One region of the Paraburkholderia sp. GW821-FHT02A12 genome, then DNA from elsewhere that is predicted to be linked to it. Evidence: riboswitches for the same ligand, from Rfam matches in the RefSeq annotation. Region 1 holds a riboswitch; the other holds the start of a gene.
The links. Region 1 has a riboswitch for glycine ahead of gcvT (glycine cleavage system aminomethyltransferase GcvT). Riboswitches for the same ligand answer to the same signal wherever they lie in the genome.
Positions count from the first base shown of each region.

Region 2: another riboswitch for glycine. It lies ahead of AC07WT_RS29120 (D-amino acid dehydrogenase); the one in region 1 lies ahead of gcvT (glycine cleavage system aminomethyltransferase GcvT).

Region 1 is NZ_JBWKWA010000001.1:4,459,628-4,471,511, reverse strand. It holds gene AC07WT_RS20690 (thiamine pyrophosphate-binding protein) at 1-501, opposite strand, end outside; gene AC07WT_RS20685 (L-serine ammonia-lyase) at 726-2,114, opposite strand; gene AC07WT_RS20680 (alginate lyase family protein) at 2,142-3,272, opposite strand; gene gcvP (aminomethyl-transferring glycine dehydrogenase) at 3,389-6,319, opposite strand; gene gcvH (glycine cleavage system protein GcvH) at 6,390-6,770, opposite strand; gene gcvT (glycine cleavage system aminomethyltransferase GcvT) at 6,964-8,082, opposite strand; glycine riboswitch at 8,163-8,320, opposite strand; glycine riboswitch at 8,344-8,444, opposite strand; gene AC07WT_RS20660 (hypothetical protein) at 8,597-8,947, opposite strand; gene AC07WT_RS20655 (oxidoreductase) at 9,120-10,169, opposite strand; gene AC07WT_RS20650 (UvrD-helicase domain-containing protein) at 10,505-11,884, shown strand, end outside.
Region 2 is NZ_JBWKWA010000002.1:1,713,221-1,725,104, reverse strand. It holds gene AC07WT_RS29130 (NAD(P)/FAD-dependent oxidoreductase) at 1-622, opposite strand, end outside; gene AC07WT_RS29125 (FAD-dependent oxidoreductase) at 613-978, opposite strand; gene AC07WT_RS29120 (D-amino acid dehydrogenase) at 1,489-2,772, opposite strand; glycine riboswitch at 2,925-3,011, opposite strand; gene AC07WT_RS29115 (IS4 family transposase) at 4,206-5,402, opposite strand; gene AC07WT_RS29110 (Lrp/AsnC family transcriptional regulator) at 6,223-6,714, shown strand; gene AC07WT_RS29105 (glycine C-acetyltransferase) at 7,052-8,260, opposite strand; gene AC07WT_RS29100 (aminotransferase class IV) at 8,274-9,233, opposite strand; gene AC07WT_RS29095 (DUF2817 domain-containing protein) at 10,131-11,219, shown strand.

The DNA.
Region 1 (11,884 bases):
CGGACGTCCCGAGGTCGCCGTGTGAAACGCATGACTCAGATATTCGGGAATGCGTCTGGGGTCGTCGATTTGCGCGACCCACTTGGCCATTTGACCGAACATGCGCCGGTAGTCGATTTCCTGAAAGGCTTCGCGATCCAGATGCTCGCGCGCGCATTGACCGATCAGCAGAATCATCGGCGTCGAATCCTGGAATGCGGTGTGCACGCCGATCGACGCATGCGTCGCGCCCGGTCCGCGCGTGACGAGCGCAACGCCCGGACGGCCGGTCAGTTTTCCGACTGCTTCAGCCATGTTTGCAGCCGCTGCTTCGTGCCGGCAGACGATGGTCTGGATACGATCGGTTTCGTCGTGCAGCGAATCGAGGACGGCGAGAAAGCTTTCGCCGGGCACACAAAAGACACGTTCGACACCGTGCGTCAGCAAGGCGTCGACGACGAGACGCGCACCGGTGGTTTGGGCGGTGGGAGAACCGGAAACGGGCGTATTCGGCAGCGACATTGCGATGAAGCCTCCAGACATTGCGTGAGTGCGGTCGGATGGTGCCGCATCGGCCGGAACCCAGCCGATGAGCGCTCGCACAGCTTACGCCGACAGCGCGTCGGGTGTCACGGCGCAGCGCAACTGTCATCCGTATGCATCACATGAGATGCACCAACAAAAACGCGGGCTGAAGCCCGCGTCGTCTGTCACTTGCGATCACGCACAACCACGCACAACCGCTCTCAACACTCGACGATATTCACCGCCAAGCCGCCGCGCGACGTTTCCTTGTACTTCGTCTTCATATCCGCGCCGGTCTCGCGCATCGTCTTGATCACCGAATCGAGCGACACGTAGTGGCTGCCGTCGCCGCGCAACGCCATCCGCGCCGCATTGACTGCCTTCACCGACGCCATCGCATTGCGCTCGATGCACGGAATCTGCACCATCCCGCCGACCGGATCGCACGTCAGCCCGAGGTTGTGTTCCATACCGATTTCAGCCGCGTTCTCGACCTGCTGCGGCGTGCCGCCCATTACCGCGGCGAGCGCGCCGGCAGCCATCGAACAGGCGACGCCCACTTCGCCCTGGCAGCCCACTTCCGCGCCCGAAATCGACGCGTTCAGCTTGTACAGAATGCCGATCGCCGCCGCCGTCATGAGAAAGTCGATCACGCCTTGCTCGTTCGAGCCCGGCATGAAGCGCGTGTAGTAATGCAGCACGGCCGGAATGATGCCGGCCGCGCCGTTGGTCGGCGCGGTGACCACGCGCCCGCCCGCAGCGTTTTCTTCGTTGACGGCGATTGCGTACAGGTTGATCCAGTCGACCATCGACAGCGGATCGCGCAGCGCCAGTTCCGGATTGCCCGACAGCGCGCGATACAGCTGCGGCGCGCGGCGTTTCACCTGGAACGGGCCGGGCAAATTGCCGTCAGCATCGGGATTGTTGATGCCGCAACCGCGCGCCACGCACGACTGCATCACGTCCCAGATCTTCAGCAAGCCTGCGCGCGTCTCTTCTTCGGTGTGCCACACGCGCTCGTTTTCCCACATCAGCTGCGCGATGCTCTTGCCGGTCGATTGGCACAGCGCGAGCAACTCGTTGCCGCTGCGGAACGAGTGCGGCAATTGATCGACGGCGCTCAGCACCTTCGTGTTCGGCGCGCCGGCCGTCACCACAAAGCCGCCGCCCACCGACAGATAGGTGGACTCGCGCAACGTCTCCCCTTGCGCGTCGAACGCGCGCAGCTTCAGGCCGTTCGGGTGCTCGGGCAGTGCCTGCCGATAAAACGAAATGTGATCTTTTTGCACGAACGGCACGTCGTGCGTGCCGAGCAAAGCCAGCTTGCGCGATACCCGTACCGCTTCGAGCCGCTGCACGATCGTGTCGGGGTCGACGGTGTCAGGCGCATCGCCCATCAGCCCGAGCATCACGCCGCGATCCGTGCCGTGGCCCTTGCCCGTTGCGCCGAGCGAACCATACAGATCCACCTTCACCGATGCCGTCGCGTCCAGCAGCCCGTCGCGTTCGAGCCCTTGAGCGAACATCAGCGCCGCGCGCATCGGCCCCACCGTATGCGAACTGGACGGACCAATGCCGATTTTGAAGAGGTCGAATACGCTGACCGCCATGACTGCTCCCTGCTGATAAAAGTGAGTTTAGCGCGCCGGCAGCGGTAAGCACACGGCGAGCCACGCGGGCGGCGTCGGCGCGAGCTGCAGCGCGATCGGCGTATAGCGTCCATCGAGACGCGCCGCCAGGTGAAACAGTTCCGTCGCGTTCTTCGGGTCCCATTGACCCGAATAGCCGGGCAAGCCGGCCTCGCGACGTTTGGCATCGAACGCGACGTTCGAATGCACGAATTCTTCATGCGTCTTGCTGCCATCCGCATACGGCGCAAGCCAGTTGAGCGCGCCCTCCAGCGATGCGCCGTTCGTGCCCTTCTCCGGCAACCAGTTGCGGTTGTGGCGGCGCGCGGCGAGCGCGGCGGTCACGAGCGGTTGCAGGTCATAGGTGACGTAATGCAGTGCGTCGCGTTCGCCGAAATCCACGGTCGAGCCGTCCGGCGCGATGTTGTCGCCGATATGCTCGTCAAACAGGCGCTGTGCCGCATTGATCATCTTGCGGTTATCGAGCGTGAACGCGGCCATCGCAACCAGCTTGATTCGATGACTCTGCCAGTTGTTGCGATACGTGCCCTTGAGCGGGCGCGGCTGCGCGTCGATCTGCGCGATGTAGCCGCTGGCGAGCTTCGTCAGAAACGCCATCGACGCGTTGCGGGTTTTCACTGGCAACGCGCTCGCGGTCATGTCGTACGCGAGGATCAGGCCCTCAAAATGGGTTTCGTCGATGGGATTGAAGTTCGGCTGGTAAGTCGTGACCCACGCAAACAGCAAACGGTCGACCAGCTTCAGATAACGATCGTCGCTGGTCGCGCGCCATGCCAACGCGGCGTCGCGCAGCAGGGGGAGATCTTTCTCCGCCTCGACACTCTGATCGTAGATGCCCTCGTGCGGCAGCGTGCCTTCGGTATGCAGTGTCGCGAGCGCTCGCGACGGGTCGTTCAGATGCGCCTGCACATTGCTCACCAGGGCTTTGACGCCGGGATCGGCGTTGGTCCGCTCGCTGGTTTGCAGCGCGGGCGCCGCACAAAAATTCATCGCGGCTTGCGCCTGCCGCAGCGGCAGCAGCACGGCCGCGCCAGCCAACAATAGCGCGCACGTCTGCTGCCACGTCTGGGCTCGCCTTATTTCGGTCCGGCTTTGCATCAATCGCACCTTTCGCGCCATGCGAAACTCCTCGTTGGGCTGATTCGGTGTGTGATGTTAGCCGTTTGCGGGCACGAACGACAGAACCGCGCAGCGCCCGCTTACAACCTGCGGGCAATGCGCGGTCATGGCGGCGATTACTCGTAGTCGGCGACCGGCACGCAGGAACAGAACAGATTGCGGTCGCCGTACACGTTGTCCGCACGGCCGACGGGCGGCCAGTACTTCTTCGCGATCAGAGTGGGCAGCGGATAGGCTGCGGTTTCGCGCGCATACGCATGCTTCCATTCATTCGCGATGACTACCGCTGCCGTATGCGGCGCATGCTTGAGCGGATTGTCTTCGCGGTCCGAGCGGCCTTCTTCGACCGCGCGGATTTCCTCGCGGATCGCGATCATCGCTTCGATGAAACGGTCGAGTTCTTCCTTCGATTCCGATTCGGTCGGCTCGACCATCAGCGTGCCCGGCACCGGAAAGCTCATGGTCGGCGCGTGGAAGCCGTAGTCGGCGAGGCGCTTGGCGACGTCGTCGACGGTAATGCCGCTCGTCTCCTTGAGCGGGCGCAGATCGAGAATGCACTCGTGCGCGACTAGTCCGCCCGGGCCCGAATACAGCACCGGATAATGCGGCGCGAGTTTGTTCGCGACATAGTTCGCGTTGAGGATCGCGGTTTCGGTGGCAGCGGTGAGGTTCTTCGCGCCCATCATCGCGATGTACATCCACGAAATCGGCAGGATCGAAGCGGAGCCGTACGGTGCGCCCGATACCGCGCCAATGCCGTTCGGCGTGCGTTCGTAGCCCGACGAAATCTGGTTCGGCAGGAATTGTGCGAGATGCGCGCCGACTGCGACCGGACCGACACCCGGTCCGCCGCCGCCGTGCGGAATGCAGAACGTCTTGTGCAGGTTCAGATGCGACACGTCGCCGCCGAACTGGCCCGGCGCGCACAGGCCGACCATTGCGTTCATGTTCGCGCCGTCCACATAGACCTGCCCGCCGTGCGCATGCACGATCTCGCAGATTTCGCGGACGTTCTGCTCGAACACGCCGTGCGTCGACGGATACGTGATCATGATCGCCGCGAGCTTCCCGGCGTGTTGCGCGGCTTTCTTCCGCAGGTCTTCGATATCGACGTTGCCTTGCGCGTCGCACGCGACCACGACCACCTGCATGCCGGCCATTTGCGCCGACGCCGGGTTCGTGCCGTGCGCCGAAGCGGGGATCAGGCAGACGTTGCGGTGCCTTTCGCCGCGCGACGCGTGGTACGCGTGAATGATCAGAAGGCCCGCATATTCGCCTTGCGAGCCGGCGTTCGGTTGCAGCGACACGGCCGCGTAGCCGGTAGCCGCGACCAGCATCTGTTCGAGCTGATCGATCATTTCGCGGTAGCCGACCGTTTGCTCAGCCGGAGCAAACGGGTGAATCTGACCGAATTCGGGCCACGTGACCGGCAGCATTTCCGAGGTCGCGTTCAGCTTCATCGTGCACGAGCCGAGCGGGATCATCGAGCGATCGAGCGCGAGGTCCTTGTCCGACAGGCTGCGCAGATAACGCAGCATTTCCGTTTCCGAATGGTGGCGGTTGAACACGTGGTGCGTGAGATAGGCGCTGGTGCGCTCGAGCGCTGCCGGCACCGTGCTCTGTGCGGGGAGTTCTGCGTCGAGGGCATCGATTTGCGGGACTTCGTCGACAAAGGCTGCTTGCGCGAACGCGGCGAGCAGGTCGGCTAGATCGCTGCGCTTGGTGGTTTCGTCGATCGAGATACCCACGCGCGTGTCGCTCACGCGGCGCAGATTGATGCGCCTGGCCGTCGCCGCGTCATGCAGCGCCTGGGTGCGCGCGCCGGTTTCGAACGTGAGCGTGTCGAAGAACGTCTCATTGACGAGCGTGTAGCCGAGCTTTTTCGCGCCGGCTGCGAGCAGCGCCGCGATGCGATTCACGCGCAGCGCGATCGTCTTGAGGCCTTGCGGGCCGTGATAGACCGCGTACATGCTCGCCATGATCGCGAGCAGCGCCTGCGCGGTGCAGACGTTCGAGGTCGCTTTCTCGCGGCGGATATGCTGTTCGCGCGTTTGCAGCGCGAGACGCAGCGCCGGATTGCCTTGCGCGTCGACGGTCACGCCGACGAGACGCCCCGGCATCTGACGCTTGAATTCGTCGCGCACGGCGAGGTACGCCGCATGCGGGCCGCCGAAACCGACCGGCACGCCGAAACGCTGCGTATTGCCGACGGCCACGTCCGCGCCCCATTCGCCCGGCGGCGTAAGCACGGTGAGCGCGAGCAGATCGGCGGCGACCACCACATGGCCGCCCGCGGCGTGGATCGCTTCGGTCAGCGCGCGGTAGTCGCGCACGTCGCCGTTCACGCCCGGGTATTGCAGCAGCACGCCGAACGCGTTGGCGTTCGCGGCGTCCGCGGCCGGGCCCACTTTCACTTCGATGCCGGCCGGCGTCGCGCGGGTCTTCACCACTTCGATGGTTTGCGGCAGCACGTCGTCGGCCACAAAGAACACGTTCGACTTCGGCTTGCCGATGCGTTGCAGCAGCGTCATCGCTTCGGCGGCGGCGGTGGCTTCGTCGAGCAGCGATGCGTTCGAGATCGCCAGACCCGTCAGGTCGACGATCATCTGCTGGAAGTTCAGCAGCGCTTCCAGACGGCCCTGCGAGATTTCCGGCTGGTACGGCGTGTACGCGGTGTACCACGCCGGATTTTCCAGCACGTTACGCAAGATCACCGTCGGCGTGTGCGCGTTGTAATAGCCCTGCCCGATGTACGAGCGGAACACCTGGTTCTTGTCCGCCAGTTCACGCAACGCGGCGAGTGCTTCGGCCTCGCTCTTCGGCTGCGCGAAGGGGCCGAGCGGCAGCGTTTCGCTGCGGCGGATCGTCTTCGGGATCACGGCGTCGATCAGCGCGGCGCGCGATGCGAAGCCCAAGGCTTCGAGCATCGCATGCTGGTCGGCCGAATCCGGGCCGATGTGCCGTTCGGCGAAGGCGTCATGCACTTCGAGCGCGGCGAGCGAGAGAGGAGTGCGGTTCATCAGACGATCCGGGTGTTCGAGCTTCATGGGTGTCCCTGGCGGTGCGGCGCGCCATGCTGACGGAGGCCGCACCTGACGGTTTAAACGAGTAGGTGGATCAGGCGCCGATCGACTTCGAGTACGCGTCGGCGTCGAGCAAACCATCTTGCGTGGCGCCGTCGGCCGGCTTGATCTTGAAGAGCCAGCTTTCGTACGGCGCACTGTTGACCGAATCAGGCGTGTCGGCCACGGTCGTGTTCGCTTCGATGATTTCGCCCGAGACCGGGGCGTAGATATCGGAAGCGGCTTTCACCGATTCGATCACGGCGACGGTGTCGCCTGCCGTAACGGTCTTGCCCAATTCCTGGACTTCGAAGAAGACGATGTCGCCGAGCGCTTCCTGCGCGTGGTCGGTAATGCCGACCGTCAGCGTGCCGTCCGCCTCGGTGCGGACCCATTCGTGCGATTCGGTGTATTTCAGATCGGCCGGGATGCTCATCGGATGCTCCTATGCGGTGTAATTCGGTAGGTATTTAATAAAAGGGCTCCCAAACCTGTCGCTTCACGCCAGGCCCCGAGGGGGCAATCCCCCAATCCCCCAAGGGGACTTCCTTCGGGGCGGGGGACTTCCTGCGGAGCGGAAAACTTGGGGCGGCCCGGGGTTTTCTTGAGGGAGACGCACGCGCGGCCGCTTAAACCGCAAGCACTTTGCCGTTGCGCACGAACGGCAGTTTTACCACGCCTGCGGGAAGGGCTTTGTCACGAATCTGAACGTGAACGGTGTCGCCCGGCTGCACGCCTTTCGGCACGCGTGCGAAGGCGATCGATTCCTGCATGGTCGGCGAAAAGGTGCCGCTGGTGATTTCGCCGTCGCCGTGCGGCGTGACGACTTTCTGATGCGCACGCAGCACGCCTGCCGCCTTGCCGTTTTCCTTCAGCAGAATCAGGCCGACGAACGCAGCCTTCGAGCCTTCTGCTTCGAGCTTGCCCTTGCCGACGAAGTCGCGCGGCGACGTCAGATCGACGGTCCATGCGAGGCCGGCGTCGAGCGGCGAGACGTTGTCGTCCATATCCTGGCCGTACAGGTTCATGCCGGCTTCGAGGCGCAGCGTGTCGCGCGCGCCGAGGCCCGCCGGACGCACGCCTTGTGCTCGCAGCGCGTTCCACAGCGCGACGACGTGATCTGCCGGGACGATGATTTCGAAGCCGTCTTCACCGGTATAGCCGGTGCGCGCGACGGTCAATTCGCCGAACGGCGTGCCTTCGACGCGCGCGGCGTTGAAGGGCTTCAGAGCTTCGGTGGCGTTGCGTACGGCCGGTACGGTTTGCCAGACTTTTTCGCGCGCATTCGGGCCTTGCACGGCGACGATCGCGTAATCGCGGCGCGGCGTGATGGTCAGGCCGAAGCCGCTTTCGGCGTTGAGCTGGCCGAACCAGGCGATGTCTTTATCGGCGGTGCCGGCGTTGACGACCACGCGGAAGTGATCTTCGCCGAAGTAATAGACGATCAGATCATCGATCACGCCGCCGTTCGGGTTCAGCAGGCAGGAGTAGAGCGCGCGGCCCGGCGTTTGCAGCTTGGCGACGTTGTTCGCCAGTGCGTATTCGAAGAAGGCGCGCACGCGCTCGCCGGTGAAATCGACGACGCACATGTGCGAGACGTCGAACATGCCGGCGTCGGTGCGCACGGCGCGGTGTTCGTCGATCTGCGAGCCGTAGTTGACGGGCATGTCCCAACCGCCGAAATCGACCATGCGGGCGTTGAGCGCACGATGGGTGGCGTTGAGCGGAGTGTGTTTGAGTTCGGTCATGGGGCCTCGGGCATCTCGCGAAACAAAAAAGGCCATGCGGCGCGACGCCTCGCGGCCTGATGCCTGCGAGCGATGCGTTGCATGACCCCTCTGTCCTCGATACCTGAGAGATTGCGCTGCCGGGCGACGTGATTCGAATCGCTACGGTGAAACGCGCGCCCCTTCGGTGGGCAGCCTGCCTAAGTCTGAGTCATATGCACGACGCAGACGGCTACTGCCGCTCTCCAGAGTGCGAAAAACCTTGGCCGTGAGGCGGGTTCTTCGACGCGGTCGGTCCTTTTGCCTGAGAGTTTGCGGGTGTGCCCCTTCGGCGGCGCGGCCTGCTGAAAAATGCGGCCAGCGCGCTCTCCCGACGCGTGCGGCGAATGTACGCGAGGGCCGGGGGCTTGTCAAATAAAGGCCTGCAAGCGGCATGCCGATTGGCGCGGCGGGATCGCGTACCTCAAAAAAAAAGCGCGGGACGTGATGCCCGCGCGATTGCTGCCGTTGTTTCGATGCCCGACTTGGTGCGCGATTATTCGCCGATGGCGTGGGCTGCGTTGTCCAGTTCCTGATTCAGCACGCGTTGTTCGTCGCCGGAGATGCCGCCGCCGTGCTGTGCGGCCATGTCGTGGGCTTCCTGACGGATCACGTCCAGCCGATGATGCAGCGCGGCGCCTTGCGGGGGCGGGTAGTAGCCCTCGTTCACGCGGGCGTCGATACGGCGGCCGAGATTATCGATGCGGCCGTCGACCTGATGGAGACGTTGGTCCGCGATTTGCTGCGGATTGGGGCGCGGCGCGGGCGCGGGTTGGGGGGCCACCACGCAGGCGGCCAGCGAGGTGAGCAATGCGCATGCGGTGAGTGCGCGGATGGAACGATGCATGGATTCTCCCGAGTTTGTTTTGTTGCCTGGAATAGGAACGGTTTCACCTTGCCGGGCGCTGACTGCTCGGGTGGGTTTTTTGTAACGGGATATTCCTTTCCGGATTGTCAGTTTTGGTTTTTTGGGCGGCGGCATTTGTCTGTTTGCCCCCGCGCCGCTGGTTTTTTCTTTCTTATCGAATACGCTCAAATCCCAGCCGAACCCCTTCATCCGAGCTCCGGGCTGCAAGCTCGACAACCGTCATGACATCGACAGCATCCTGCGCGCTGACAGGAAACTTCACGCCGTTCTGAATGGCATCAGCGAGCGCAATATAAAACCCGGCATAGTTCCCGTTGCGAGTGGGAACCTCGCGTTCAACCTCTTGCGAGCCTTCAAGCACACGCAATACGCCCGCCGTATTGCCGGCGCCAAACCCCTCATCCCCCGGCCGCAAGCCGGCCTTCAACTGATCTTCCTGCGTATCGAGCCCGTATTTCACATAGCTGCCGCGCGTGCCGTGAATCGCAAACCTGGGCGCGACCAGCGCCGTCAGCGCGCTTGCATGCAACACGACCTCGAACGCGCCATAGCCCAGCTGGATATGCACATAATCCGGCGCGCTAGCCTGATCGCGATGCGCCCGGACCGTCGCCGAAACCGTCGCCGGCGTGCCGAACAACGCCAGCGCCTGGTCGATCAGATGCGGTCCGAGATCGAACAGCAAACCGCCGCCTCGCGAAGCCTCCTCGCGCCAGCGCTGCCGAATCTCCGGCCGGAACCGGTCGAAATGCGATTCATATTGCGTGATGCGCCCCAACTCGCCGCTGGCGAGCAGATCGCGAACGGTCAGAAAATCGCCATCCCAGCGACGGTTGTGAAAAGGCACGAATAGCCGGCTGCGGACGAGCGCGATGTTGGCGAGCGTGTGCGCGTCGGCGGCGGTGAGCGTGACCGGCTTGTCGACCACCACGTGCTTGCCCGCTTCGAGCGTTCGGCGAGCGAGGTCGAAGTGCGTGTCGTTGGGCGTCGCGATCACGACGCAGTCGATTTCGTCGAGCGCGAGCAGCGCGTCCAGATCGGCGACCACCTTCGCGTGCGGATAGTCGGCCAGTGCGTGCTCGGGTTGGCTGGTCGCGATCGCGGCGACGCTCGCCCGCCCGCAGTGCTCGATCACCGGCGCGTGGAAGGTCGCGCCGGCAAAACCGTAACCCATCAATCCAATCTTCAACGATGCGGACATGCGTGTCTTCCTGCAAAAACGGCGCGCCGCTTTGCCACCGCGGCGACGGCGCGCAACAACGTAATTGTGGCATGTCCCGAAGACGGACTGTCAGCGTCGTCGCGGGTGTCTGTCGGAGCTATCTGTCGTCGCGGCTGTTAAGGCAGCCACGGCGGGCCTCCGTGTGCTTCCGTGTTAACATCGCTCCTCTCGCGCGGATCGCGGCGAGCCGGAACGCCCTTCGCACCACGAGAGGCGCCCGTTCCAGCCGTCCGCTCTGCGCAGCATGCCCCCGGGGCCTTCGGTCTGGCGACCCGCACCCAAGCGCCCTCAACCGCATTACCCATCCACAGACGATGTCCGCAGGCCTGAACCCCGCTCAAAATGAAGCGGTCCGTTATCTCGACGGTCCGTGTCTCGTGCTCGCCGGCGCAGGCAGCGGCAAGACGCGCGTGATCACGCAGAAAATCGCGCACCTGATCGAAGCCAAAGGCTTCGAGCCGCGCCACATCGCCGCCGTCACGTTCACGAACAAGGCCGCGGCGGAAATGCGCGAGCGCGTCGGCAAGCTGCTCGAAGGCAAGACGCTCACCACGCCCGGCAAGGAAGGCCGCAAAGTGCCCGTCAATCAGTTGACGGTCTGCACCTTCCACTCGCTCGGCGTGCAGATCCTGCGTCAGGAAGCCGAACACGTCGGCCTGAAGCCGCAGTTCTCGATCATGGATTCGGACGACTGCTTCGGCATGATTCAGGAACAGGTCGGTTCGACGGACAAGGGCTTCATCCGCAAGATCCAGTCGATCATCTCGCTGTGGAAAAACGGCCTGATCATGCCCGAAGAGGCGATCGCGATCGCCGCGAACGAGGACGAGCACCAGGCCGCGATCGTCTATCGCAACTACGTGGCGACGCTGCACGCGTATCAGGCGGTCGATTTCGACGACCTGATCCGCCTGCCCGCCGAACTCTTCGCGAAGAACGAGCAGGTGCGCGACCGCTGGCAGAACAAGCTGCGCTATCTGCTGATCGACGAATATCAGGACACCAACGCCTGCCAGTACGAGTTGCTGAAGCAGCTGGCCGGCCCGCGCGCGGCGTTCACGGCAGTGGGCGACGACGACCAGGCGATCTACGGCTGGCGCGGCGCGACGCTCGAAAACCTTGCGCAGCTCGGCAAGGATTTCCCGAAGCTGCATCTGGTGAAGCTGGAGCAGAACTACCGTTCGACGGTGCGCATTCTGACCGCCGCCAACAATGTGATCGCGAACAACCCGAAGTTGTTCGAGAAGAAGTTGTGGTCCGAGCACGGCATGGGCGACACGATCACTGTCACGCCGTGCAACGACGAAGAGCACGAAGCGGAATCCGTGGTGTTCCGCCTGTCCGCGCACAAGTTCGAACGGCGCGCGAATTTCCGCGACTACGCGATCCTGTATCGCGGCAATTTCCAGGCGCGCATCTTCGAGCAGGTGCTGCGGCGCGAACGGATTCCGTATGTGCTGTCCGGCGGGCAGTCGTTCTTCGACAAAGCCGAGATCAAGGATATCTGCGCCTATCTGCGCCTGATCGCCAACGCGAACGACGACCCCGCGTTCATCCGCGCGATCACCACGCCGCGCCGCGGCGTCGGCAATACGACGCTCGAGGCGCTCGGCTCGTTCGCCGGCCAGGCCAAGGTGTCGCTGTTCGAGGCGGTGTACATGGGCGGCATCGAGGCGCGGCTCTCGCCGCGTCAG
Region 2 (11,884 bases), on a different contig from region 1:
ACAGCAAGCTCGGGCGACCGCGAAAACCTGGCGCACCGAAGTGACTGATTCCCGAGATCCGGGCCCCGTGTTCGCTCGGCGCCAGAACAACTCCTAGACTCGGCATCGAAACAGGTCGAGTAATGAAACCAGGATCGACGTCTAACTCAAGGTGATATCCCGTCTCAGCAACAAGCGGAATGCGATGACCGCAGTCTGCCAGGAGACGGTTAGAGTGCGCGCCAGTCGCGAGAACAGCCGTTCGGGTTGAGTAGTCCGCTCGAGCACATCTTACGGTGGCCTTTCCACCCGGTGCGCTTTCGACGCTCTGCGCCCTGTCAACGCAATTGAGGCCTCCACGTTGCACAAATACATCCACGAGACTGGCCACAAATGCGGCGGTATCTACGACGTGAGCTGATCCTTCAAGGAAACTCGCATCGGCCGCATTTGGCCCAATTGCGAGACCGCAAATGGCGGGCTCTAGCGCCGCCAACTCTGCGCCCGACACCATCCGTGCAGCCGCGCCGAGCGAGGTGCGAATCGAGTTCAAGCAGACGGCTCGGTCTGCTTCGGGGGAGGAGAGATGAACGGCCAAGTAGCCGCTTCTAGCGATCGGCGGCAGGTCGGCGCCTAAGAGCAACCATAAGACCGAAGTGAGTGCCGGCAAAGATCATGTAGTAGGTCTGTGCCATGCCAGACCATGCCCGAGGTCGATGACTTCGCGTATTTGATCGCCCACGGAAGGAGCCTGGCAGCCGAGCGCCAATCGAGCGCGGTAGAAGAACTTGACTTGAAGAAGGCGGTCGGCAGGTCCGGAATGCGATAGTGGGTGCTGAAAGGAAATGCGCCCGGATAGATTACGCCCGCACTGACGGAACTACAGTTTTGCGCAACGGACTGCTGTTCCAGCAGCATGACCTTCATCCCGCGCCGTTGAAGCGCCAGTGCGGCAGAGATGCCTACGATACCCCCTCCAACAACGATTGCATCCAACATATTCCTTGCCTGTCGTAAGAAAAGACGACGGTATCAGCTTGCTTGTTTTCTCTTCACTGGCGCGGCTTGAGCCCGCTCAACGAACGGGTTTTGGCCAACGAAGACCGGTTCAAGGCTGAGCTGCTGCAACTGGCTTAATTTTCCTTAGCCCACGCGTACTACGCCGCCGAAGCGGACTTTCCCCAATCAATTCGATCGACCGGCGCAATTTCCGCTTATTTTGAATCGACAACGGCATTCAAGCGCGGTCCTTGGACTTCGAAGAACGTGGACCCGCGCCGTCTTTGTTTACGAGCAACGCAATAAGTTTCGGGATGGAAGCGTACATTGGCGTGGACGCAGAGTCGGGCCTGATCCACACCGTCATTGGCACGGCGGCCAGCCGCGCGTGATTTCAAGACAAATCTTTAAGTAGATGACGCATGGGAATTTGGGGCCGGGAAGCTTGCACCCTTAAATGCACCAATTTCCCGGCTCTCAGGCTGCGTGAGCGGAATTGACGGACCAAGATCAAGCCACGTCCACTTCATGGACTTTGGCATTCGATGGGGGGACAATTCGTTCCGTATCGCTACTTTCGGCATCGCCAACAACCTCAGCCAGAGCTTCGGCAGTCGCTGCCGAAAGTGTCCAGCCCAGATGGCCGTGGCCGGTGTTGTAGTAGATGTTGCGCCTACGACCCGCGCCTACTTTTGGCACCATTCCAGGCAACATGGGGCGCAGGCCAGCCCATGGGATGACACGGGAGGTCGCAACGTTAGGGAAGTGCTCGCGTGTCCAGTCAATGAGGGGCTGGATGCGGTCGGCGCGGATGTCCCGATTGATGCCGTTGAGCTCGGCGGTTCCCGCAACGCGAAACCGGTCCTTCCCAAGCCGGCTGGTGACAATCTTTGCCTTGTCGTCAAGCAGACTCACCCAGGGCGCCGCCTGTTGACTAGTGCTATCGTCAAGCATCACGCTAATCGAATAGCCCTTTACAGGGTAGATATTGACGTGATCGCCGACGTATGAAGCCAACGCGCGACTCCCAACACCAGCACAGATGACCGCGCTTCCGAACTGTGCTATCTCAGCTTGGCCGTCACGGCGCGTTGAAATCGCGAGCCCGTGATTGTGTACTTCATCGATCGACAAAACCGTGGTGTCATATTGGAAAACGACGCCGAGCTTCACACAAGCCTCAGCAAGACCGCGCGTGAACTTGTGGATGTCCCCCGTCGAGTCCGATTCAGTGAAGAAGCCGCCATAGAACTCGCCATGCAATGCGGGCTCAATCGTGCGTATTTCTTCCGGAGTGATGGGTCTTCGATCTAAGCCACCCTCTCGAAGCAGACCGTTCACTTTCAGAGCCGTCTCGAATTCTTTGCGTGTCGCGTAAAAATGCAAGATGCCGCGTTTTTCATGGTCGAATTCAATGGCTTCTTTCTCCGCTATCGAGAACAGGTGTTCACGTGCCGCGATGGCGAGACGGACGGTGTCAATCGTGTTCGCGCGATAATTCCGGATTTGACGCAGAAACTCACCGATCCAACTGTACTTGTGCCAGCTGGGACGCGGGTTCATGAGAAGGGGCGCATCCTTCATGAACATCCAGCGCAATCCTTTCCAGATCGTCGCGCGGCTGTTCCAGACCTCAGCGTTACTGGCAGAAAGTTGTCCGCCATTCGCGAAGGAAGTTTCCATCGCCGCATAACGGTGGCGCTCGATCACGGTAACGCGGTGACCGCGGCGGGCAAGGGCGTATGCGGTCGTAACACCGGTGATCCCAGCCCCAATAACTGCAATGTGTGACATGACATGGCTCAGAGATTTATTGGTCATCGCCGGCCGATGATGAACCGGCACCGATGCCCCATCTGTCCATGTACCTGAGAGTTTCGCCTGTCCGACGTGTGCGGTGACAAGCTCCCCTTCGGTGGGCGCGTAAAACGCCGCTCTCCAGATGTTCCTGCAGCACGGTCCTTTTGCCTGAGAGTTTCCGGGGCGGTTGCTCCGTCGGCGTCGCTTTGAGCGATCTCTCCCGCACTGCAAATGCAGAACAGCGCAAAGCCTACTCGTTAAATCTGCGCGGAGCAAGCATTTGGCTAGCCGTATTAATCCCCTTGTGCTGAAATCCTTTGCCCATTGGCACAGGCGTAGCGCGATCACAACTGGCGGCTACATGGGCATCTGCTAAGCCTCTGCGTGAGCGACGACACCACGGCCGCATGATCCGCGTTCTGCGGCACGGTCGCGGTGATTTCCTCCGTGCTGTGCGCCGTCTCTTTCAGCTACGCGGCCTGCTCTTCCGTGCTCGACGCAGGCCACAATTTCGGTCCGTTATGTTCGCCGACACCTTTGATGAACGCGGGCGACATGTCGATGTTCACGGAGGTCACTTGCTCCGGCGTGCTACATGGGCGTCCGTACGCGCGACGCTTCCCCGTCTGGCTCCCCGTTCCGTCGCGCACTGCTCAAGACAACATACCTCTCGTCGGGAGCGCGACGAACTTCATCGTCTCACCTCGAATAGCACGCGACGCCGAACCTATTCCAACGCGCGCCATAACACCATGAGCGAATAGCCGATCACTTTGCACTGCCAGCGGTGATGTGAAGCGGGTTGGACCTGCGCGAGGCATACCTGATATGGCTACAGGGATTTCATTCCCGGTCAGCGGACGAGGCCCTTGCGCGCGCGTCTTTCATCAGTGTCCGGGCCGTCAGCCCGACATGACCGGTTGTAGTACAGCAGCCCTTCACCTTCTCATCTACGTCGGCAAGGCAACATTACAACAACAGAAAACCCCATTTGTGCTTGCGCTCAGCCCCTTGTAGTAGTTGCCTTAGGACTTCACCGGCACGTGGGCCTTCGAGGTCGACCTCCTCGATAGTCAACGGTGCGCCGGCCTTTCATAGCGATTGCCGCTTCGATTTCATCGTTTCTCGCTAGGTATGTTACGACTGTTGGCAATCTTCGTCGATGTTTGCGCCCACGCGTTCTCGCGGCCCTTGAACTGACGAAAATGCAGTGCAGATTGACCAAATTTCAGTGGCCTAGCCCCAGTACTGTTCACTTGATGATCACTTTCGGTGAAATTCGCTGATTCAGCGGCTCCGATCGTCGGCGTATCCGGAAATTCGACATCTTTCGCTTCACGCCGCGGGGATTACGTTTACCGCGGCTTTGCACCGCACGCCCGCTGGCGAGTTCGCGCAGCAGACTCTGTTTCCAGCTTTGCCATTGCTCAGGGGGGAATTGCCGCCGCCTCGGGCAGGCGTCGGTTCAGCACACGCACGGCATGGACAAAGGACAGGTCTTCAGGTCGCTGCCCGCTGTCCTGGGCAGCCTCGTACATCAGGCGGCGGATCGCCGCGTGCGTGAGCATTAACGCATAGAACTCCTGACGTACCAGATCAGGCGTCTTGCTGCGCAGCACCTTCTTCCTATCACACAGATGCGTCTTGATCTCATCGAACATCTCTTCTATTTTCCAGCGCCGATGATACAGCGCCGCCAGCTCGACGGCAGGTGCTACTACCGGGTCCAGCAAATTGGTGATCAGGCGATACTGCGGCTCGGCGTCAGGCACGCCTTCCAGGCGGTACTCGATGACCCGTACCTGCATGCCGTTGCGCTGGTGTCGCCGGTCGGTGTCGCTGGCATATACGGTACTCAGGTACGAACCGTCTGCCAGCGGCACCTCGCACGGCAGTCGCACATTCGACTTCACGCGCCACAGCAGCTTCGCTCCGGTGGCCACCGCGTCGCGCCACATGTCATACCCATAGAACAGGCGGTCGGCCAGCACCAGCATCTCGCTCGAGAACGCCGGAAACAGCTGCCGCGTGAGCGCCTGTTCGCTGTCCTCGCGCACCCCGCCCATCTGGACCTCACACAGCGCGTGCGTCGCACATTCGGCCAGCGCCACAAAGCGGATCTGTGGATACGCGCCTTCACCACGCCCGCCCTTTGCATACCCGAACGCCTGCGCATTGACCTGCTCATCAGGCATATCCAGCGTCGAGCCATCCACGCTCATGACCCGATAGCCCGCATAATCCCCAACTGCAGCCCGCGGGCGTCGCGCTGCCTGTCGGGCGAACAGCTCGCGCATCACCTGCCAGCCCAGCCGTGCTCGCCCCTGCGAGATCGCCGCCTTGCTGACCTGCGCGTCGCGCACCTGGTCGCCGTAGATGCGCCGCAGTCCCTCGATCACCAGACGAAACACTTCCTCATAGGCCACGCGCGGATACAGGCACATCGCCATCACGAAATACACCAGCACTTCACGCGGCATGTCGCGCCGCACACGCGTCTGCACGCCGCATGTCGCGAGCGCCTCCTTGACCTGTCCCAGCGAACAGTTCAGCGCCAGATACCCCACCGTCAGATAGTCCGCCAGCCGCGCCCCGCCGGGCAGCGTTGCTTCCGTTCTTGCCATCCTTCAAGCTCTTCTTGTTGTTGCAGAGACTTGAAAGTTAACAGAAATTCGATCTTGTTAACGGTATTGGGCCTAGCCCGTTCAATACAACCCGATCGCCGTCATTGGGCACCTCGGCTGCCGAAACTGGGGCTGCTCACACGCGAGGCGCAAACCACGTCGAAAGAGATGGACGTCCGACCGCGGCCCTTGGCGAATTGCCGTCACGTGAATTTGGCGATCGCTTTTTTGCTGGGGAAACGAAAAACCGCATTTCGTCGTGAAGGATTTCGCCTATGGGATTACCGTCTTGGCTAGGCCCAAGGAGGAGAACCAGGGACCGTGACTCGACATATATAGAAATCGTCTCGTGGGGAGCCACGGGGCCGCTTCTGTTTGAGGAATCAGATACCAACGTGCAGGATTGCCGACGCTTAAGCAACGATCTCTTGCACTGTCGGCGGCGCATCAGTGGGTTCTTTTCGAAGCCTGCACCGCGCGCAAGTGAAGCATTTCCTTACTTCGCCAAGAGCGAGACCGGATTGGTGCTTGTGAAGCGGTATTTCGAGCGAAGCGTTACAAGTGCCGAGTCAAAAGGTCGGGATGACTCTCGTGCGTGCACCGAATTCGCTGGCCAGAAGGCCCATGAACCTGAACTGCAAGGCGATGTGGATCCGAACGGTGCGGGTTATCAGCGTCATGCAGTTCGACCGGGGCGGCTGGGCGAGAAAAAACGGCGTCTCGCACCTAGGAAAACACGAATTGACCGTGCAACCGGCCCGAGCTATGCTTAAATAAAGCGGCCTACTGTCAAATCGTGCAGGAAAAAAGCATGTCGTGTATGGATAAAATCGATGCGGCGATCCTCGAGAGGATTCAGAGAAACAACCGCCTCACATCGGATGAACTCGGCAATGCCGTCAACTTGTCATCGTCGGCATGTCAGCGACGGTTAAAGAGACTGCGTTCTGAGGGAATCATTGAGGCGGAGGTGGCCATCGTCTCGCCGAAAGCCCTTGGTCGTGCGGTTACCATGATCGTGCTGGTGTCGCTCGAAAGAGAGAGAGCGGATATCGTAGATCGCTTCAAGAGCGCGATTCGAGCCACTCGCGAAGTCATGATGGGTTTCTACGCTACCGGCGATGCAGACTTCGTGCTTGTCATCACAGCAAAGGACATGGACGACTACGAGCAATTCACTCGTCGGTTCTTCCGCGAAAATCCGGATATCAAGAGTTTCAAGACCATGGTTGTAATGGACCGGGTTAAAGCCAGCTTTGAATTCCCGATAGACGCCGACGATCCAATATTCGGTGGTCCTTCCGATCGGTAGCAGACGAGCCAACGCCAGAGCGCGGGTTGGCAAGCTTTCCAGCCACGCCAACAGCGGAGCTAGACTCTGTCTGTGGGGCAACTGTTCTGAGATTGCGGCGCCGAGGGGGCGCTGCTTTTCCTTGCCGGCCAAGTTGTTTCCGTCACCCTCCTGAAGTGATGGCAAGGTGTCCGGCCGGCCGATTTTACAAGGTTCACACGGCCGGGCAGAATGAAGGCTGCTTTTCGGACCAAGAAAAGCGGGGCGCAACGGACCTACAACGTTGCATCCGCTTCCCGTCGCGAATGAGAGCTGAGACTGCCATTGGGCCTTCCTTCGCCCACCTTTGCGAGCAAAATTAGAGGGCTTGAGCCCGGGCCCCCTCAACGACGTTCCGGGCCGACTCGAATGCCGCGATTACCTTTCTCATGTCTTCCGCTGTATGCGCCGCGCTCACTTGCATGCGGATCCGCGCCATGCCCTCCGGCACCACGGGATATGAAAAAGGTACAACCAGAATATCTAGCGACAATAAATAGTCTGCAATCTGAACTGCAACCGCGGCCTCGCCCGTTATTACGGGCACAATAGGGTGATCTATACCGGAGACCCGGTACCCGAGAGCACTCAAACCTCGGCGCAACTGTGAGGTGCAAGCGGCCAGATTTTCCCTCAGGCTGTCCGCCTGTTCGGCCACTTCAATTGCCGTCAACGACGCCTCGCAGAGTGCCGGCATCAGCGAGTTCGAAAAGAGGTAGGGTCGCGCACGCTGTCGCAGCCATGCAATGATTTCACCACGGCCGGAGACATATCCACCGGACGCGCCGCCCAGTGCTTTACCAAGTGTACCGGTGACAATGTCGACTTGTGCCTCCAGCCCGTGCAAAGCCGGCGTTCCACGACCCTGCGGACCGATGAACCCCACTGCGTGAGAGTCGTCAACCATAACCAGGGCGCCGTGACGCTTCGCGAGCTGGCAGATTCCAGGCAGATTGGCGGCGATGCCGTCCATCGAAAAAACGCCATCGGTGACGACAAGCACCGTTCTGCTGTCACGTGCGTCATGCAAAGCACGCTCAAGTTCGCCTAAATCGTTATTTCCATAGCGGAAGCGCTTTGCTTTACAAAGTCGAATGCCGTCAATGATGCTAGCGTGATTCAAGCTATCACTGATTACCGCGTCCTCCGGACCGAGTAATGCTTCAAAGAGACCGGCGTTCGCATCGAAGCAGGAGCCGAACAGGATTGTGTCCTCGGTCCGCAGGTAGTCACTAAGCCTCGTTTCGAGCGCGCGATGAACCGAATGCGTCCCACAAATGAAACGCACCGACGACATCCCAAAGCCATGTCGGTCAAGACCGGCGTGTGCAGCTTCCACCAACGACGGATTGTTAGCCAAGCCGAGGTAGTTGTTTGCGCACATGTTCAGCACCTCTCGGTCCTTCGTCGTGCCAAGGCGGACGTGGGCGGATTGAGGTGATGCCAGTTCCTGCTCGATCTTCAATAGCTTGCGCGACGATAATTCCTGTAGATCGTCGCGAAGCCGTTTGTCAAGTTGCTGTCTCATAGCACACATCCGGTCACTGGTAGATGACCGCAGTCGTCCACGCCGGATCTTCGTGCTTTTGCCAATAGAGGTCCATGAGCTTGCGGGTACTGGATCCCACCTTTCCGTTCCCGATCGCAACGTCATCGACTCGAGTCACGGGCATGATGCCGCCAGCTGTCGAAGTAATAAACACCTCGTCAGCCGTTTTGATTTCTTCGCGCGTAATGTGGCTAGCTGTAGCCGCGAAGCCGATTTCCGAGCAGAGATCGAAGACGGTTCGGCGCGTGATGCCAGGCAATACACCGAAAGCGGGCGTCTTTAACGCCCCATTTTTTACAAGAAATACATTGAAGCCCGGACCCTCTGCGATATGGCCATTCGTATCCACGACCAGCGCCGTCTCCGCGCCCTTGTCATAGGCGTCGTAAAGACCTTTTACAAGGTCGAGCCAATGATAGTTCTTGATTGCAGGATCGACGGATTTTGGCGGAATGCGAACCGTGTCACTAATGGCAAGGTACAGCCCTCTTTCCAACTGCTCCTTGTTCGCCACTGAACCAAACGGAACCGCAAACGCGATAAAACGATTCTCCGCTTGACGAGGATCCCGGCTGAAGGTCGGCGACGTGCCGCGAGTGCAAATCACTTCGACATATGCAGATTTATGACCCGACAAAGCGACGCAATTTTTCAGGATGGTCGTGATCTCTTCCCGATCATAAGGCAGCGTCATTCGCAATCTCTCCACACCGCCAAAAAAGCGGTCGAGATGCAAATCCAGTCGGAAGAATTTTCCGTTCCAGACGTGGACAGTATCGTACGTCGCATCAGAATGCAGGAAACCCCAATCGAGCACTGATACCTTTGCTTCTGACATCGGAAGGTATTGCCCATCCAGATAGGCGACGCCATGTGGATAGCGGCGTCTATCGACGTGACGTGCCTCGACGTTGGGAAACTCGGGTGAGAGCTGTGTTGTTGCGAAAGTCATCGCCTATTCTTCCAATGCGGTTGCTGGGTCTGTGGACGGCCTACGTGAGCTTATTCATCACTTTTGGCCGCGTCGTAAAAACCTGTAACCTTGCCTCACGCCGACTGGAACATTCAAAAGTGCCCTAGAGCGTCGTTGAGCAATTGACGGTGTGTTGGGGATTGCCTGAAATAGGACGCGAGTAGCGATACCGTGACATGTCTGTTACGGTCAGTTTGAGCCCCAACGGCAATTTTCGGTAACTAATGAACGTCCGATTAACGCTGGTCAACGCCCCACTTCCTTTGTATCAGGTGCCTAAAGATTGTAGCGCCGTCTAATGCGGGATTTCCTCAATGTGGGGGTTGCTTCGGCCGAATTCCCGCGTTGTCCGTAACAGGTCCGAGCCTTTAATGACGGAGAGAACGCAAAGTCGCCATCTGAGAGACGACGAGTTGTGCGCACGTAACGTCCATCGTTGAGCTTGCGCGCCAGAAGGGATCGGGGACTCAAGTCCGCGCCGATGAACACCACAGTTGCCTCGAACGCAGTCGCCAACCGCTACCTCCGGCGTTATTCGTGAGCGCCGGGGGGACAACGCACCGACAAGCGAGCAACAGGACAGGGCCGCATCCCAAACAATACACGCGAGAATTGCTCGCTGTTTGTCGGCAAAGCGCCGAATTGCGACCGCCCAAGGATAAAACTTCGGAAAAGCCCGCGTCGGGAGCATAGTAATATTAATGTGGACGTCGTGCGTGGCGCTGACTCGCCTACTAAAAGCAAGAGCTGCAAAATGTGGTCGTCGCACTCTACCTGTAGGCGTGGGAAATAACCGCTTCGCTCTTGGTTCGCGAGGCGAACTGCCACGATTGGCTCTGCTATGTACGCAAGCAAGGGACGGGGAGGTTCCATACAATGAACTTTGACGGTGCGAAAGATGCCGCTGCTATTGTTTTTTCTGATACATACCTTGGCGCGCGAAACCGGTTTCTAAAGGCGGCACCTACGTCGAACGCTTACCCCCACGTCGCAAAGGGACCGCTGGGTGAAGAGCTTTTCACAGATGTAGCGTATTTTGGGCGGCGGGATGCCAAGAACCTTCTAATCCTTGTGTCCGGCACCCACGGTCCGGAGGGGTATTGCGGCTCTGCAGCCCAACTTTTGTTCCTGCAAGCGGGATTTCACAATAGGCTTCCTCCGTCGACGGCCGTCCTCTTGGTCCATGCGCTAAATTGCTACGGGTTTGCTTGGGACCTTCGTTCGACTGCGGAGGGATGCGACCTCGACCGCAATTTCGTTGACTTCGACAAGCCGCTTCCTCCGAATCCCGAATATGAGGAACTAGTCGATTATCTCGTGCCTGCAGACATTACGCCGAATGGAATCCGTCGTGCTGACGAGGCGATCGCCGCATACCGTTCACGTCACGGTGAACAGAAATTTTGGGAAGCGCGAGTGTCTGGCCAGTACACTAGGCCCGGCGGCATGTTCTACGGCGGGAAAGCGTCGACAGAAGCTCGCCGCACCCTTGAACAGATTACGGTGGACTTTGACGTCGCGAGCCGCGATAGCGTCCTCATCATAAGTTACCAAACGGGTGAAGGAAAATACGGCTATGGCGAGTTGACGTGCGGACAACGTTCCGGACGGACCGGCTACAAGCGCGCAATAAAGATCTTCGGCCGGTCCGCGGCTTCAATCGATCTGGGAACACCTTGGTCCGTGGCCTTGCATGGGTCGCAAGATGCGTTTTGGCAATCTATTCTGAATGAGCGGCAAACCTATGTTGAACTTCGATTCGGAACGTACCATGACCCAGCGATAGTGCGCAATGAACACTGGCTACTGATGCATCGACCGGAAGCGGTCGACTGGGAAGTGGGTCGCCATATAAGACACGCGACAAGAGCCCATTTCTACCCGCAGCGCTGCGATTGGAAGGAAATGGTAGTTTGGCGATCCCACATTGTGCACCGACAAGCGCTCGAGGCACTCGTCGAATAGGGAGCCCCTTGCCACTATGGATCTGTTTCATGCGCGCTTAGTGAGAAAGAGATCGGGCGAGTGCCGCTGATCGCGATTAGTAACCTGATTCGCGAAAGCAAGCGCCTCCAATTCGTGCTGCGAAGCGTAACTGACCGTCTGCTCTACTATCGTCCCGAAGCTTCGTTAACCTGATCGAAGCGGATTTGTACCTGGGCTCTGGCCTCGCCTCCGGAAAATGTACTTCTCGCCGGAAGCGTGTAAAACTCAGTGAAGATGCCAGATATGATGCGTAACCGTAAGCGCGATACACCTGACACTGATGATGGAAGCCGTCCGCATCGTGGAGAACGGCCAGGGTTATCCGCCCCGGCGAAGATTTTACGCATCGGGGGAAACAGGTGACACCCGATCAGATGGAACTAGCCTGGCTGCGCCCTCAAGTGGCCCTTGTGAAGATGGGCGCGATAAAGCGCTCGTGCAGGACTTCGAATTACAGACTACCGAAATCGGCCAGTGTCGGCTGTGTCGAGCGCGGCAGGTAACCCTTGAGGGATGCTGTTGGAGAACCGCGCACCACGTGTCCGAGAAAGCGGCTGACCTGTAGTATGTCGCTGAAGTCGAGATGCCTGCCCCCCGAAAAGGTGAAGACTTCCCCATGGTGTAGTGGTCGTCGAGCCAGAACT